3 regions of the Rhizobium sp. OAE497 genome follow, and region 3 is predicted to be linked to each of the others. Evidence: riboswitches for the same ligand, from Rfam matches in the RefSeq annotation. Region 3 holds a riboswitch; each other region holds the start of a gene.
The links. Region 3 has a riboswitch for thiamine pyrophosphate ahead of thiM (hydroxyethylthiazole kinase). Riboswitches for the same ligand answer to the same signal wherever they lie in the genome.
Positions count from the first base shown of each region.

Region 1 (4,405 bases), on a different contig from region 3:
TCGGCGCCGGCGGCGCGCTGCGTCATCAGGCCGATCGAGCCGAGCACGCCGAAATCGGCAACGCGGCTGGCGACGAGGGTTGCGGCAGAGGTGTCGGTATAGGGGAGAATGTCGACCTCGATGCCGGCGTCGCGGTAGAAATTCTTCTCGCGGGCGACGTAGAGGCCAATGTGATTGGTGTTCGGCGTCCAGTCGAGGGCGACCGAGACCTTGGGGCTTGCGGCGCGGACGGCCAGCGGTGCCGCAGTGAGGGCGAGAATGCCTGCAAGCGCCGTGCGGCGGGTGATGATCGGCATGGTCATGGTTCGGCGTCTCCTTCGAAGAGCGTTGTGAGAATGCGGTTTTCGATTGCGATGACCTCGGCCTGATGCCTGCCGGGTTCCGTTCGCGGCCGGGGCAGGCCGACCTCGATTTCGAGGGTGACCCGGGCAGGGCGGGGCGAGAAGACGTAGATTCGGTCGGAGAGCAGCACGGCTTCGCGCACGTCATGGGTGATCAGGACTACCGACAGGCCGCGGCGGGCCGAGAGCGCTTCGAGGAAACGCTGCATCTTCAGCCGCGTCAGCGCATCGAGGGCGCCGAAGGGTTCGTCGAGCAGCAGGATGGGACGCTGCTGGACCACCGTCCGCAGCAGCGCGGCCCGCTGGCGCATGCCGCCGGAGAGTTCATGCGGCCAGCTGGTTTCGAAGCCGGTGAGGCCGAATTCGGCAAGCAGCGGCTCGATCTGGCACCTAGCCTCGCGGCGGGGCATGCCTGAGATTTCGAGACCGAGTGCGGCGTTGTCGATCAGCCGCCGCCAGGGCATCAGTGCGTCGCGCTGCGGCATGAAGGCGAAGGGGCGCCCGGCGGCGTCGAGCGGCTGGCCGTTCATGCGAATGCTGCCGCCGGATTTGGTGGCGCTGCCGGTCAGCAGCCGGAAGAGCGTCGATTTGCCTGCGCCGGAAGGGCCGAGGACGGAGATGAATTCGCCCTGCTTCAGGTGCAGCGAGATGCCGGCGAGCACATCGATATTGCCGAGGCGGCAGCTGAGGTTTTCGATATCGAGAAGGGGTGCACTGCTCATTCCGGGTCATCCCCGTTTGCCCGGTGCCAGGGCATGGCGAGGCGTTCGGCGAGCACGGCGAGTGAGAACAGCAAGAGCGTCAGCAGCGCGCTGACGAGGACTGCGGCAAGCACGAGATCTGCGCGGAAATTGTTCTTGGCGTTGAGGATATAGATGCCGAGCCCGCGGGCGGCACCGGCATATTCCGCGAAGATGGCGCCGACGACGGCATAGGTGATCGATATCCTGAGACCGGCGAAGAAATAGGGCAGCGATGACGGCAGGCGGGCGGCGCAGAAGCGCTTCCAGCGCGAGGCGCCCATGGTGGTCAGCAATTCCTCGATCTCCGGCTCTGTCGCCTCATAGCCGCGTGTGAGGGCCACGAGCATCGGAAAGAAGGTGACGAGGGCGACCAGCAGGATCTTCGGCATCAGGCCAAAGCCGAACCAGAGGACGATCAAGGGTGCGATGGCGACAAGCGGCAGCGTCTGGCTGATGACGAAGACAGGCATCAGCGCCGAGCGCAGGCGCGGCACGAAATCGATCAGCACCGAAAACACGAAGGCGATGAGGAGGGAGGCGGCGAAACCCGCCAGCGTCGCCTGCAATGTCGGCCAGCTATTCGCCAGCAGCGCGGCTCGTTCGGTAAAGGCCTGGGCGAGGACACGCGAGGGTGCGGGCAGCGTCGCGGGCGGGAGGCCGGCGATGCGCACATAGCTTTCCCAGGCGGCGAGCACGGCGCCGACGGACAGGATGGCGGGAAGGAAACGGGCGGCAAGGCCCGGCAACCGGACAGATCTCGGCATCGGCAGGATCCTGACGTGACGCTGGGATCAGACGGCGGAGGGGCTGTTGGCCGATACGGTCAGGTCGATCGTCACATGGCCGTTCGGCGGCCCGAAGCGCACGAAGGCTTCGTGGATCGTCGCGAAGACCGCACCGGCATCGCCCTTGACGCGGGTGCAGAAATTCTTCGAGCGGTCGAAGACGCCGGAGTTCTTAAGGAAGTCGATGCAGCCGTAGATCTCTTCCATGTGATCGCCGGTGCCCATGACATAGAGCGAGAACTGCGCGGCGGCATGGCGGCCGGTGACCGGCGCGGATGCGACCGCTTCGAGAGCCGACGCCTTGCGCTCGGCAAGCGGCAGGACCGGGCCGGTAAGGGCTTCGGTGTGGCACATGGGATCATCGGGCTCGCCGGGGCAGCCGCGGGAGATGGTGGCGCGCAGCACCGCGTGGATGGCGTCTGCCGAGCCCGCGACATAGAGATCGCGCATCGCGGCGAAGACGATATCGGGCGTGCCGACGATCAGCGTCGAGATGTCGTCGGTCTCGATTCTGAGCTTTTCGCGATAGGGATCAAGTGCCGGAAGGGCAGATAGGATGACGTCGACGAAACGGTCGGTCATCGGGTAAAGGGAAATTTGTGCGCCAGAAAACATCGCTCGCCTCGCTCCGCTGGTATTATCCAGATCAGCTAAAGAGTTTGAGGCCATGCCAGCCGCATCTCAGCCCCGGCTATACGGAGCACCCCTGTCGTTGGCGCCTTTTAAACATGCGCCGCGCGGCTTGTAAAGCGGCGATCTGACGAGGGGTAAAATTGCGCTCGGCTTTCTTTTCCCTTTCGTTTCTGCCTCTTAAATGATCTATCTGAAAGCATCAGAGCTTCATGGGAGGGGGCAGGGATGAGCGGATATGTTCTGGCGATCGATCAGGGCACGACATCGACGCGAGCGATCGTGTTCGATGGCGAGATGAAGATCGCAGGCGTGGGCCAGAAGGAGTTCACGCAGATCTATCCGCGCTCGGGATGGGTGGAACACGACCCGGAGGAAATCTGGGATTCCGTCGTCTCGACGATCCACATGGCGCTGCGCGAAGCCAAGGTGAAGGCGACCGACATTGCGGCGCTCGGGATCACCAACCAGCGCGAGACGGTCGTCGTCTGGGAACGGGAGACCGGTAAGCCGATCCAGAATGCCATCGTCTGGCAGGACCGGCGCACCGCGAGCTACTGCGAAAACCTGAAGCGCCAGGACCTCGAGAAGACCTTCACCAAGAAGACCGGCCTGATCCTCGACCCGTATTTTTCCGGCACCAAGCTCTCCTGGATGCTCGCCAATGTGAAGGGTGCGCGCGCCCGCGCCGCCAAGGGCGAGCTCTGCTTCGGCACGATCGACACGTTCCTGATCTGGCGGCTGACCGGCGGCAGGAGTTTCGTCACCGACGCGACCAATGCCTCGCGCACGCTGATGTACAACATCGCCGAGAACGAATGGGACAAGGACCTGCTTGAGATCTTGCGCGTCCCCGCCGCGATGTTGCCGGAGGTGAAGGACTGCTCGGCCGATTTCGGCATTGTCGAGAAGTCGATCCTCGGCGCCGAGATCCCGATCCTCGGCGTTGCCGGCGACCAGCAGGCGGCGACGATCGGCCAGGCCTGCTTCGAGCCCGGCATGCTGAAATCCACCTATGGCACCGGCTGCTTCGCGCTTTTGAATACCGGCTCCGACATGGTGCGCTCGAGGAACCGGCTGTTGACGACGATCGCCTATCGGCTGGATGGCGAGACGACCTATGCCTTGGAAGGTTCGATCTTCATCGCCGGGGCGGCCGTCCAGTGGCTGCGCGACGGTCTCGGCATCATCGACACGGCCGGCGAGACCGGCAAGCTTGCCGAAAGTGCCGATCCCTCGCAGGAGGTCTATCTGGTGCCTGCTTTCACGGGTCTCGGCGCTCCGCACTGGGACCCGAAGGCGCGCGGGGCGATCTTCGGCCTGACACGCAACAGCGGCCCGGCGGAGTTCGCCCGCGCCGCGCTGGAAGCCGTCTGCTACCAGACCCGCGATCTTCTCGATGCGATGCAGAAGGACTGGAAGAACGGCAGCGACGACACGGTGCTGCGCGTCGATGGCGGCATGGTCGCCTCGGACTGGACGATGCAGCGGCTCTCCGACCTGCTCGACGCACCCGTCGACCGGCCGGTGATCCTGGAGACGACGGCGCTCGGAGCTGCCTGGCTTGCCGGCAGCCGCGCCGGTGTCTGGCCGGACCGGAAGAGTTTCTCGGCCAAGTGGAAGCGCAACCGCCGCTTCGAGCCCGACATGGATGAGAAGACCCGTTCCGCCAAGCTCAAGGGGTGGAAGAATGCGGTTAAGCGGACGCTGAGCGATGCCTGATCAGGCCGCCGCCACCGCCCGCTCGCGCCTGACCGGCGGGCTGTAGAGCCAGCTGGCGCCGGAGCGGTCGGCGGCTGCCTTTATTGCCAGCGACAGCGTGATGGCGGTGACGCAGATCAGCGGTGCCGCGAGATAGCCGATCGATGGTGAGGGCTCGACCAGGGTGGCGATCAGGCCGGCTATG
Region 1 covers NZ_JBEPOA010000001.1:2,673,211-2,677,615, reverse strand. Annotated here, with positions in the region: gene ABIE40_RS13730 (ABC transporter substrate-binding protein) at 1-296, opposite strand, end outside; gene ABIE40_RS13725 (ABC transporter ATP-binding protein) at 299-1,063, opposite strand; gene ABIE40_RS13720 (ABC transporter permease) at 1,060-1,848, opposite strand; gene ABIE40_RS13715 (YkoF family thiamine/hydroxymethylpyrimidine-binding protein) at 1,876-2,484, opposite strand; TPP riboswitch at 2,476-2,587, opposite strand; gene glpK (glycerol kinase GlpK) at 2,728-4,221, shown strand; gene ABIE40_RS13705 (acyltransferase family protein) at 4,222-4,405, opposite strand, start outside.
Region 1: linked by a shared signal. The riboswitch ahead of ABIE40_RS13715 (YkoF family thiamine/hydroxymethylpyrimidine-binding protein) and the one ahead of thiM (hydroxyethylthiazole kinase) in region 3 are both predicted to bind thiamine pyrophosphate.

Region 2 (4,405 bases), on a different contig from region 3:
GGGCTTGCGGGCAGGAGCGACATGGCGGCGAGGACGAGGCCGGTCAGCGCGATCTGCAGCAAGGAAAGTGCGACGGCGCGGCCGGGATCGAAATCGAAGCGAAGCGACTGGTAGATCGCGACCTCGACCGTCGTTGCCGCAGGACCGCCGCCGAGGGTCAGCACCAGCGTGAAGCTCGTGGCGCAGAGCATGAAGATCAGTCCGGCGACGCCGGGGATCAGGCCGCGGATGGCCGGCCATTCGATGAAACGGAAGATGGCGCGCGGACGCATGCCGAGATTGCCCGCCATCAGCCAGTATTCAGAGGGCAGCCGTTCAAGACCGGCAAGCATCAGCCGGCAGGCCAGCGGCAGGTTGAAGAAGACGTGGGCAAGCAGGATGCCGGTTAGGCCATAGATGCTGACGGGTTCGGCGAGGCCGAGTTTCGTCAGCGCGCTGTTGAGCAGGCCCTGCCTGCCCCAGATGCCGATCAGGCCGAGCGCGCCGATCAGGACGGGCAGTCCCATCGGCACCGCCATCAGCCGGATGATCCAGATGCGGCCGGGAAATTGCGGCTGGCGGGCGAGCGACCGCGCGACAGGGATCGCCAGGAAAACCGATAGCAGCGTGGAGAGGACGGCCTGCAGCAGCGTGAAGCGCAGGACGCGGAGGATATAGGGATCGGAAATGATCCCGGCAAAGGCAGCGCCCCCGCCGGAGGCGGCAAGCGAAACGGCAGCGATACCGATGAAAAGCAGGATGGCGGCGAGCGCAATTGCGCCGCCCGCCAATGCATTTCGCCGTTCCGCCGCCGTCTGCAGCATCAGTTCATGCTCATCGCCGCGAGCCACTCGTCGATCCAGGCCTTGCGGTTCTTGGCGACGTCATCCGGCGACATCAGGAAAGTCTTGGAGGGATTGACGAGCTTGCCGAAAGCATCCGGCAGGGGCGTGGAGGTCGCCGAGACCGGCATCATCCAGTTGTTGGTTGGGATCGTGTCCTGGAAGCCCGGGGTGACCATGAATTTCAGGAAGTCGCGGGCAAGATCCTTATCTGGCGCGTTCTTCAGCAGTCCGGCGACTTCGATCTGGATGTAGTGTCCCTCAGCGAAGGCGGCGGCCTGATAGCGGTCGGTGTTTTCAGCGACCATGTGGTAGGCGGGGGACGTCGTATAGGAGAGCACCATCGGCGCCTCGCCCTTGGTGAACAGGCCATAGGCTTCCGACCAGCCGGGCGTTACCGTCAGGATGCGGTTCTTGAGCTTAGCCCAGGCTTCCGGCGCCTTGTCGCCGTAAACGGACTTCACCCAAAGCAGCAGGCCGAGGCCCGGCGTAGACGTGCGCGGATCCTCGATGACGATCTTCTGCGACGGGTCGCCGTCGACCAGTTCCTGCATGCTTTTCGGCGGGTTCTTTATCGTATGCGTGTCGTAGATGATGGCGAAGTGGCCGTAGTCATAGGGAACGAAGACATCGTCCTTGAAATCGCCGGGCACCTTCAAGGCGCTGGTATCGACGCCGCTGGCGTCAAACAGGCCCGTATCCTTGGCTTCGGTGATCAGGTTGGTGTCGATGCCGAGCACGACGTCGGCCTTCGTCGAGGCCCCCTCGAGCTTGACACGCGAGAGAAGGGCGACGCCATCGGCGACGCTGACGAAGTTGACGGTGCAGGCGCAGGTCTTCTCGAAGGCTTCCTTGACCTTGGGGCCAGGACCCCATTCGGAGGTAAAGCTTTCGTAGGTATAGACCGTCAGCGTCTTGTCTGCGGCCTGAGCGGGAGCGATGGCCGAGGTAACGGCGAGAAGCGCCGTAGCGAAAAGTGCGATCAATGGTTTGCGGCCGGGCATGGCGCGCCTCCTCCTATACAAGTTGTTTCACGGGAAAAGGGCGGTGCCTGGTGTCACGCGCGCATCTAATCCCTCCGCCGGTGTTAACCGGATCAGGTTCCGCGGGTTGGCTTGAAGCCTCTCAGCCAGCTGTCCTTGGGGACACGGGCACCCCGTTAGAGCGTTCGCAGATGTATAGCGGTGACGGCTTTATGACAAGGGCGAAGCTCGCCCTCGTCAGGTCACTCGGCTGCTTCAGCTGCAGCCGCAGACGTCTTCGCTTCGCCGTGGCGCGGCAGCTGTACCGGCTTGAGCAAAAGCGCTGCGATCAGGCCGATCAGGGCGAAGGCGCAGGACGTCATGAAGAGCGGCGTGAAGGCCGCCGAATAGGCATCGGCCACCGCCTGTCGGCTGGCTTCCGGCAATGCCGCCATCATCTTCGGCGTCAGCTGTTCGATATCGGCGACACCGGGGATGGAGACGCCGACCTTGGCGAGTTGCGAGCCGATGATCGCGCCATAGATGGAGATGGCAATCGAGGCGCCACCCATGCGCGACAGCGTCACCGAACCGGTGGCAGCGCCGACGTCACGGGCCGGAGCCGCGTTTTGAACGCCGATGATCGGAACCTGCTGTGCGAGGCCGATGCCGATGCCGTGCAGGGCCATCAGCAGGCCGATAACTGGTAGGGGCGTTCCAGCGTGAACCTGCGTCAGCAACGCGAAAGCGATGGCGCTGCAGGAGAGGCTGGCGATGGCGAAGGGCTTGTAGCGGCCGGTGCGCGAGATGGTGCGGCCGGCAAACAACGAACCGCAGACAAGACCGCCGGTCAGCATGATGAAGAGCAGGCCGGCATGCGAGGGCGAGAGGCCGGTTGTCGTCTGCAGGAACAGCGCGAAATAGTTGGCCATGCCGATGGCGATGCCGCCGCCGGTGATCGACATGATCAAGAGCAGCGGGAAAGTCGGATTGCGGAACAGCGACAGCGGCACGATCGGTTCGGCGGCGCGGCGCTCGACGAAGACCCAGGCGATGGCGCAGACAACGCCTGCTGCGATGATGCCGAGGCTCTGCGGCGCAAGGATCGAGCCAAAGAGTTCGCTGCCATCGGCCATCAGCACGATGCTGGTGGTCGTCATCGCCAAGAGCAGGGCACCGGCATAATCGATCTTAGGGCGGCGGTGCGGCTTGCGGTAGGGCAGCATCAGCGCCAGGCCGATAAGCACGACGAAACCGATGGGGACATTGACAAGAAAGATCGAGCGCCAGCCGAACAGATCGCTCATCATGCCGCCAAGAACGGGGCCGATGGCGCTGGAGGCCATCAGCACGAGGCTGGAATAGCTCTGGTAGCGGGCGCGCTCGCGCGGCTCGAAAAGGTCGGCATTGACGGCGAAGATCGACACCATGATGCCGCCGCCGCCGAGGCCCTGCAGTACTCGGGCGGCAATCAGCGTGTTCATCGAGACGGCCAGGCCGCAGACCGCTGAGCCGACGGTGAAGATCGCGATCGCCGCCATCATCACATATTTGCGGCCGAAGAGGTCGCCGAGCTTGCCGTAGACGGGCATCACGGCGCTGAGCGACAGGAGATAGGCCGAGCCGATCCAGCCGAAGCGCTCGAGGTGGCCGAATTCGCCGACGATCGTCGGCAGCGCCGTCGAGACAATCTGATTGTCCAGCGTTGCCATGAACATCGCGGTCATCAGAAACAGGAAGAGAATAAGCCTGCGGCGGGGATCCGTCACGAGCGGCTGGGAGGCAAGCTGCATATCCATGAAGACAGTTCCGATCTTGATCACCAATTTATGTGACAAAAGCATATAAATGTCAATGACACTTGAATGACGCAGGCATGTTTCCTTCCCGAAAGCCTTCTGTTATGCTTGCCGCATGAACGAGAAACCCGCCCGAATTCACGAGCTCGATCCCCTGTCGCTGGAAAGCGAAAGCGTCTTGAGCATCGGCCAGAGCATGACCCGCATGAAGCTCATGACGGGCCGCAGGCTGATCGGGCGTCTTGCGATCCTGAGCGTTGCGCCGGATCTCGAACTGTCGCATCTCGATGTGCTCGATGCCGTACGCCGCGCGCAGCCGGCGGAGGAAGTGACGGTCGGGACGATCGCGGAGATGCTGCGCATCGATCCGTCACGCGCCAGCCGCGTGGTTGCCGACATGGTCAGCCGCAACATTCTTCGCCGCGCGGCATCGCAGGCCGATGCGCGCCGGATCGTCGTGGTGATGACGCCGATCGGCCAGCGGCTGCTTGCCGAAATCCGTGCGCAGAAGATGGCGCTGATCGGCGAAATCCTCGACGGATGGAGCGAAAAGGACGTCGATGCTTTCGCCGCGCTCTATGAGCGCTTCATCGACGGCTATGAAAAAGCCTTCGAACGGCGCGACAAGGGTACGCCCGGCTGAACCCTGCCCCTTTCCCTCGACCCCTGCTTTGCGCTATGGGCAATGCCCATGACGGAAACCACCTTCACCATCCTGCTTGGCGGCGAGCTCACGCCGACGGAACGGCTGCGCAGCGCCGTTGCCGGTAGCCGCTTCATCGCGGCCGATGGCGGCATGCGGCATGCGGCCGAGCTCGGCGTC
Region 2 covers NZ_JBEPOA010000001.1:3,723,613-3,728,017, reverse strand. Annotated here, with positions in the region: gene thiP (thiamine/thiamine pyrophosphate ABC transporter permease ThiP) at 1-803, opposite strand, end outside; gene thiB (thiamine ABC transporter substrate binding subunit) at 803-1,825, opposite strand; TPP riboswitch at 1,878-1,990, opposite strand; gene ABIE40_RS18620 (MDR family MFS transporter) at 2,047-3,582, opposite strand; gene ABIE40_RS18615 (MarR family winged helix-turn-helix transcriptional regulator) at 3,698-4,225, shown strand; gene ABIE40_RS18610 (thiamine diphosphokinase) at 4,268-4,405, shown strand, end outside.
Region 2: linked by a shared signal. The riboswitch ahead of thiB (thiamine ABC transporter substrate binding subunit) and the one ahead of thiM (hydroxyethylthiazole kinase) in region 3 are both predicted to bind thiamine pyrophosphate.

Region 3 (4,405 bases):
AGGCCGTCGGTTATCACGGCAAGGGCTGGTGGCAGTACAAGCTGCCGGGTCTTGGCTTGCTCGACTGGTCGAGGTTCCTGAAGCAGGCGCGCAGCTACGGCTTCGACGGCACGATTTCCATCGAGCATGAGGACGCCGCCTATGGCTGGCCGGGCAAGGACCTGGAGGCCCGCAAGGAGGGCGAACGCGTCGGCCTCGGCTATCTCAGAACCGTCTTGGACAAGCTTTGATCGCAGCCTGGGGAGGACGATAATGGCTCATGTTTCAGTCAATAATGCTCGCAAGGACTACGGCGCGTTCAAGGCTATCAAGGGTGTCTCGGTCGATATCCGCGACGGCGAATTCGTCGTCCTCGTCGGCCCGTCCGGCTGCGGAAAGTCGACGCTGCTCAGAATGATCGCCGGGCTCGAAGGCATCACGTCGGGCGAGATCCAGATCGGCAAGCACGTCGTCAACGAGCTGGCGCCGAAGGACCGGGACATCGCCATGGTGTTCCAGAACTACGCGCTCTACCCGCATATGACCGTTGCCAAGAACATGGGCTTTTCGCTGCGGCTGAAGCGCATGCCGCGGGCGGAGATCGACAAGCGGGTCGGCAATGCCGCAAAAATCCTCGGCCTCGAAAGCCTGCTCGAACGCTATCCGAAGCAACTTTCGGGCGGCCAGCGCCAGCGCGTTGCCATGGGCCGGGCGATCGTGCGCGATCCCGCCGTCTTCCTGTTCGACGAGCCGCTTTCCAATCTCGACGCCAAGCTTCGCGTGCAGATGCGCTCCGAGATCAAGGAACTGCACCAGCGGCTGCAGACGACAACGATCTACGTCACCCACGACCAGATCGAAGCGATGACCATGGCCGACAAGATCGTCGTCATGAGAGACGGCCGCATCGAGCAGTCGGGCTCGCCGCTCGACCTCTATGACCGCCCCAACAATCTCTTCGTCGCCGGGTTCATCGGCTCGCCCGCGATGAACTTCATCAAGGGCAGCATGACGGATGCGGGCTTCCGCACCGAGGATGGCATCACCCTGCCGAGCGACCGTCGCCCCGCCGACGCGGTGACCTATGGGATCCGCCCGGAGCATTTGCAGCTCGACCCAAATGGCATCGAGATCACCACCGTCGTCGTCGAGCCCACCGGATCGGAAACACTGGTGATCGCCCGGCTCGGCGCGCAGACGATCAGCTGCGTCTTCCGCGAGCGGATCAGGGCAGCACCCGGCGATGTCCTGAAGGTGGCGCCCATTCACGATGCCGTACATCTCTTCGGCGCCGACGAGCAGCGCATCGTCAGCGGGGAAGCCCGGCTCAACTGATAGGGCGTGACAAGCCGCCGATAATTTGCGATGACCGTGGTGTTGAGAGACAGGGGCGTTCGCCGAAAGGCGGGCTGAGAAGTACCCTTCGAACCTGAACCAGATAATGCTGGCGGAGGGAGTCGCTCGAGGCCCTTCGCTTTCGTTCGTCAGGCCTCCCGCGTCTTGCCCCGCCCCAGAAGGGACGCAAGATGACGACTTCGAGATCACCCGGACAATTGCTGACCGCGCTGCGCGCCGCGCCGCCGCTCGTTCAATGCATTACCAACTATGTCGCGATGAACATCGCCGCCAATGTCGTGCTGGCCGCGGGCGCCTCGCCCGCCATGGTCCATGCCGAAGAGGAAGCCGGTGAATTCGCCGCATTCTCCGGTGCACTGACCATCAATATCGGCACGCTCTCGCCCGCCTGGGTCAGCGGCATGAAACAGGCGGCGAAGGCTGCTGCGCGCAACGGCAAGCCCTGGGTTCTCGACCCCGTGGCGCATTACGCCACGGGCTTTCGCCGCGAAAGCGTCGCCGCACTTCTCGACCTCAACCCGGCGATCATCCGCGGCAATGCATCCGAAATCATCGCGCTGGCCGGCAGCGAAAGCCGCGGCCAGGGCGTCGATAGCCGCGATCCCGTCGAGCAGGCGGAAGGGGCCGCCGGCAGCATCGCGGCGCAATATGGCGCCGTTGTCGCGGTCACCGGCCCGGTCGACTTCGTTACTGACGGCACCCGCGCCGTTCGCATTTCCGGCGGCTCGCCGCTGATGCCGCAGATCACCGCGCTCGGCTGCTCGCTGACCTGCCTGACCGGCGCCTTCGCTGCGATCGCCCCTGACGAGACCTTCGATGCGACGGTTGCCGCTCTCGCAATGTTTGCCGTTGCCGGCGAACAGGCGGCACAGGAAGCCAAGGGCCCTGGCTCCTTCTCCTGGCGTTTCCTCGATGCGCTTGCCGCGCTCGATGGTCCGGCGCTCGACGCCGCAGCAAGGATCAGCCAGGCGTGAAGAGCTTCAACCTCTCCCTTTATCTCGTCCTAGACCCGGAGCTCTGCGCCGGGTACGGGCTTGTCGAGACCGCTCGTGCAGCGGTTGCCGGTGGGGCGACCATCGTGCAGCTGCGCGACAAGACGGCGAGTACCCGGCAGATGATCGAGACGGGCCGGGCACTGCAGCGGGTCCTGTCAGGAAGCGGAGCACTGCTTGTCGTCAATGACGACGTCGAAGCGGCAATCGCGCTCAACGCCGATGGGCTGCATATCGGCCAGGAAGACCTCGGCGCCGCCGAGGCCCGCCGCCGCATCGGGCCTGATATGATTCTCGGCCTCTCCGTCGAGACGCCTGAACTTGCCGCAGCCGTAGATCCCGCGATCGTCGACTATGCGGGGATCGGCCCCGTTTTCGCGACGGCGACCAAGCCGGATCACAAGCAACCGATCGGCATCGCAGGTCTGGAGGAGCTGGTTCGTGTCTGCCCGGTTCGCTCAGTGGCAATCGGCGGCCTGAAGGCGGAACATGTGGAGCCAGTGCTCGCAACGGGCACTGAAGGGCTTGCGGTCGTCTCGGCGATCTGTGGCCAGCCGGATCCACAAGCGGCGACGGCTGCAATCGCCGAACGCATCAGAAAGGCAGGACAATGATCCGCAACGTTCTCTCGATCGCCGGCTCCGACCCATCGGGCGGCGCGGGCATCCAGGCCGACCTCAAGGCATTCTCCGCCCGCGGCACCTATGGCATGGCTGTGCTCACCGCCTTGACTGCGCAGAACACCACCGGCGTCTCGGCAGTGCAGACCGTCTCGCCGGATTTCGTCGCCGAGCAGATCCGCATGGTCTTTGCCGATGTCCGCGTCGATGCCGTCAAGATCGGCATGATAGCCAATGCCGGGATCGCTGAGGCAATTGCCGATGCGCTGCATCCGCATCGCGGCATCCCGCTGGTGCTCGACCCCGTGATGATCGCCAAGGGCGGTGCCGCCCTCCTCGATATCGCCGCGATCGGCGCGCTCACCGACCGTCTTCTGCCGCTGGCAACGATGCTGACCCCAAACCTGCCCGAAGCGGCGGCGCTGCTCGGCGAGGATCATGCCCAAGACCGCGATGCCATGCAGCAGCAGGCGCGCAAACTGCTGGATCGCGGACCGCGCATGGTACTGTTGAAAGGCGGCCATCTCGGCGGCACTGACAGCCCCGATGTGCTGGCAAGCGCGGACCATATCACCTGGTTCGAGGCGCCAAGGGTTCCGACGAAGAATACGCACGGCACCGGCTGCACGCTGTCGAGCGCCTTGGCGGCCGAGCTTGCGAAGGGCAAAACGCCTGAAGCAGCGGTCGCGATCGCCAAGCGCTATCTCGCCGATGCCGTTGCGGTTGCCGATACGCTCACCGTCGGTTCCGGCCACGGCCCGGTGCAGCACTTCCACGCGCTCTGGGACAAGGCCGATCTCTAAGATTCAGACCTTCGGCTTCCTTGTCTGCGGATAGATCGTCTCGCCTTTCGCCAGCATCTCGACGAAGGTGGCGATCTTCCGCTCGCGGCCCGCGGGCGTCTTCATATTGTGCACGCGGAAGGCTAGCGCGAAGCGGTTTTGCGCGCTGAGCGCCGCAAGCATCGCTTGCGCCTTGGGATCGGCATCGATCGCCGCCTGCAGATCGTCGGGGATCTTCAGGTCCTTGCCGCTGCCATAGGCCCGGTCCCATCGCCCATCGGCTTTCGCGGCCTCGACCTCGCGAAGGCCATGCTCGGTCATCCGGCCCTCGTCGACCAGGCGGGCGACATTGTTGACGTTGATCTGGCTCCAGATGCTCTTCCTGCCGCGCGGCGTATAGCGCTGGAGGTAGCTCTTTTCGTCCAGGCTTTTCTTCACCGCATCGATCCAGCCCCAGCAGAGCACAGCGTCGATCGCCTCGACCGGCGTGATCGACGGCAAGCCGGATGCGACCTTGAAGATGCGGATCCAGACCTCGCTTTCGCGGTCGTGATGCACAGCCAGCCAGTCGTAGAAATCCTGCTTCGTCTTGAATTCGCGAACCTTCTGCGGATCGACCTTTATCGGCGCCAACCGTCTGCTCTCCCATGATGCCATGCTGCGGCCATGGTAGCGG
Region 3 covers NZ_JBEPOA010000002.1:1,366,224-1,370,628, forward strand. Annotated here, with positions in the region: gene ABIE40_RS25910 (sugar phosphate isomerase/epimerase family protein) at 1-230, shown strand, start outside; gene ABIE40_RS25915 (ABC transporter ATP-binding protein) at 253-1,314, shown strand; TPP riboswitch at 1,356-1,452, shown strand; gene thiM (hydroxyethylthiazole kinase) at 1,506-2,309, shown strand; gene thiE (thiamine phosphate synthase) at 2,306-2,941, shown strand; gene thiD (bifunctional hydroxymethylpyrimidine kinase/phosphomethylpyrimidine kinase) at 2,938-3,750, shown strand; gene ABIE40_RS25935 (YdeI/OmpD-associated family protein) at 3,754-4,362, opposite strand.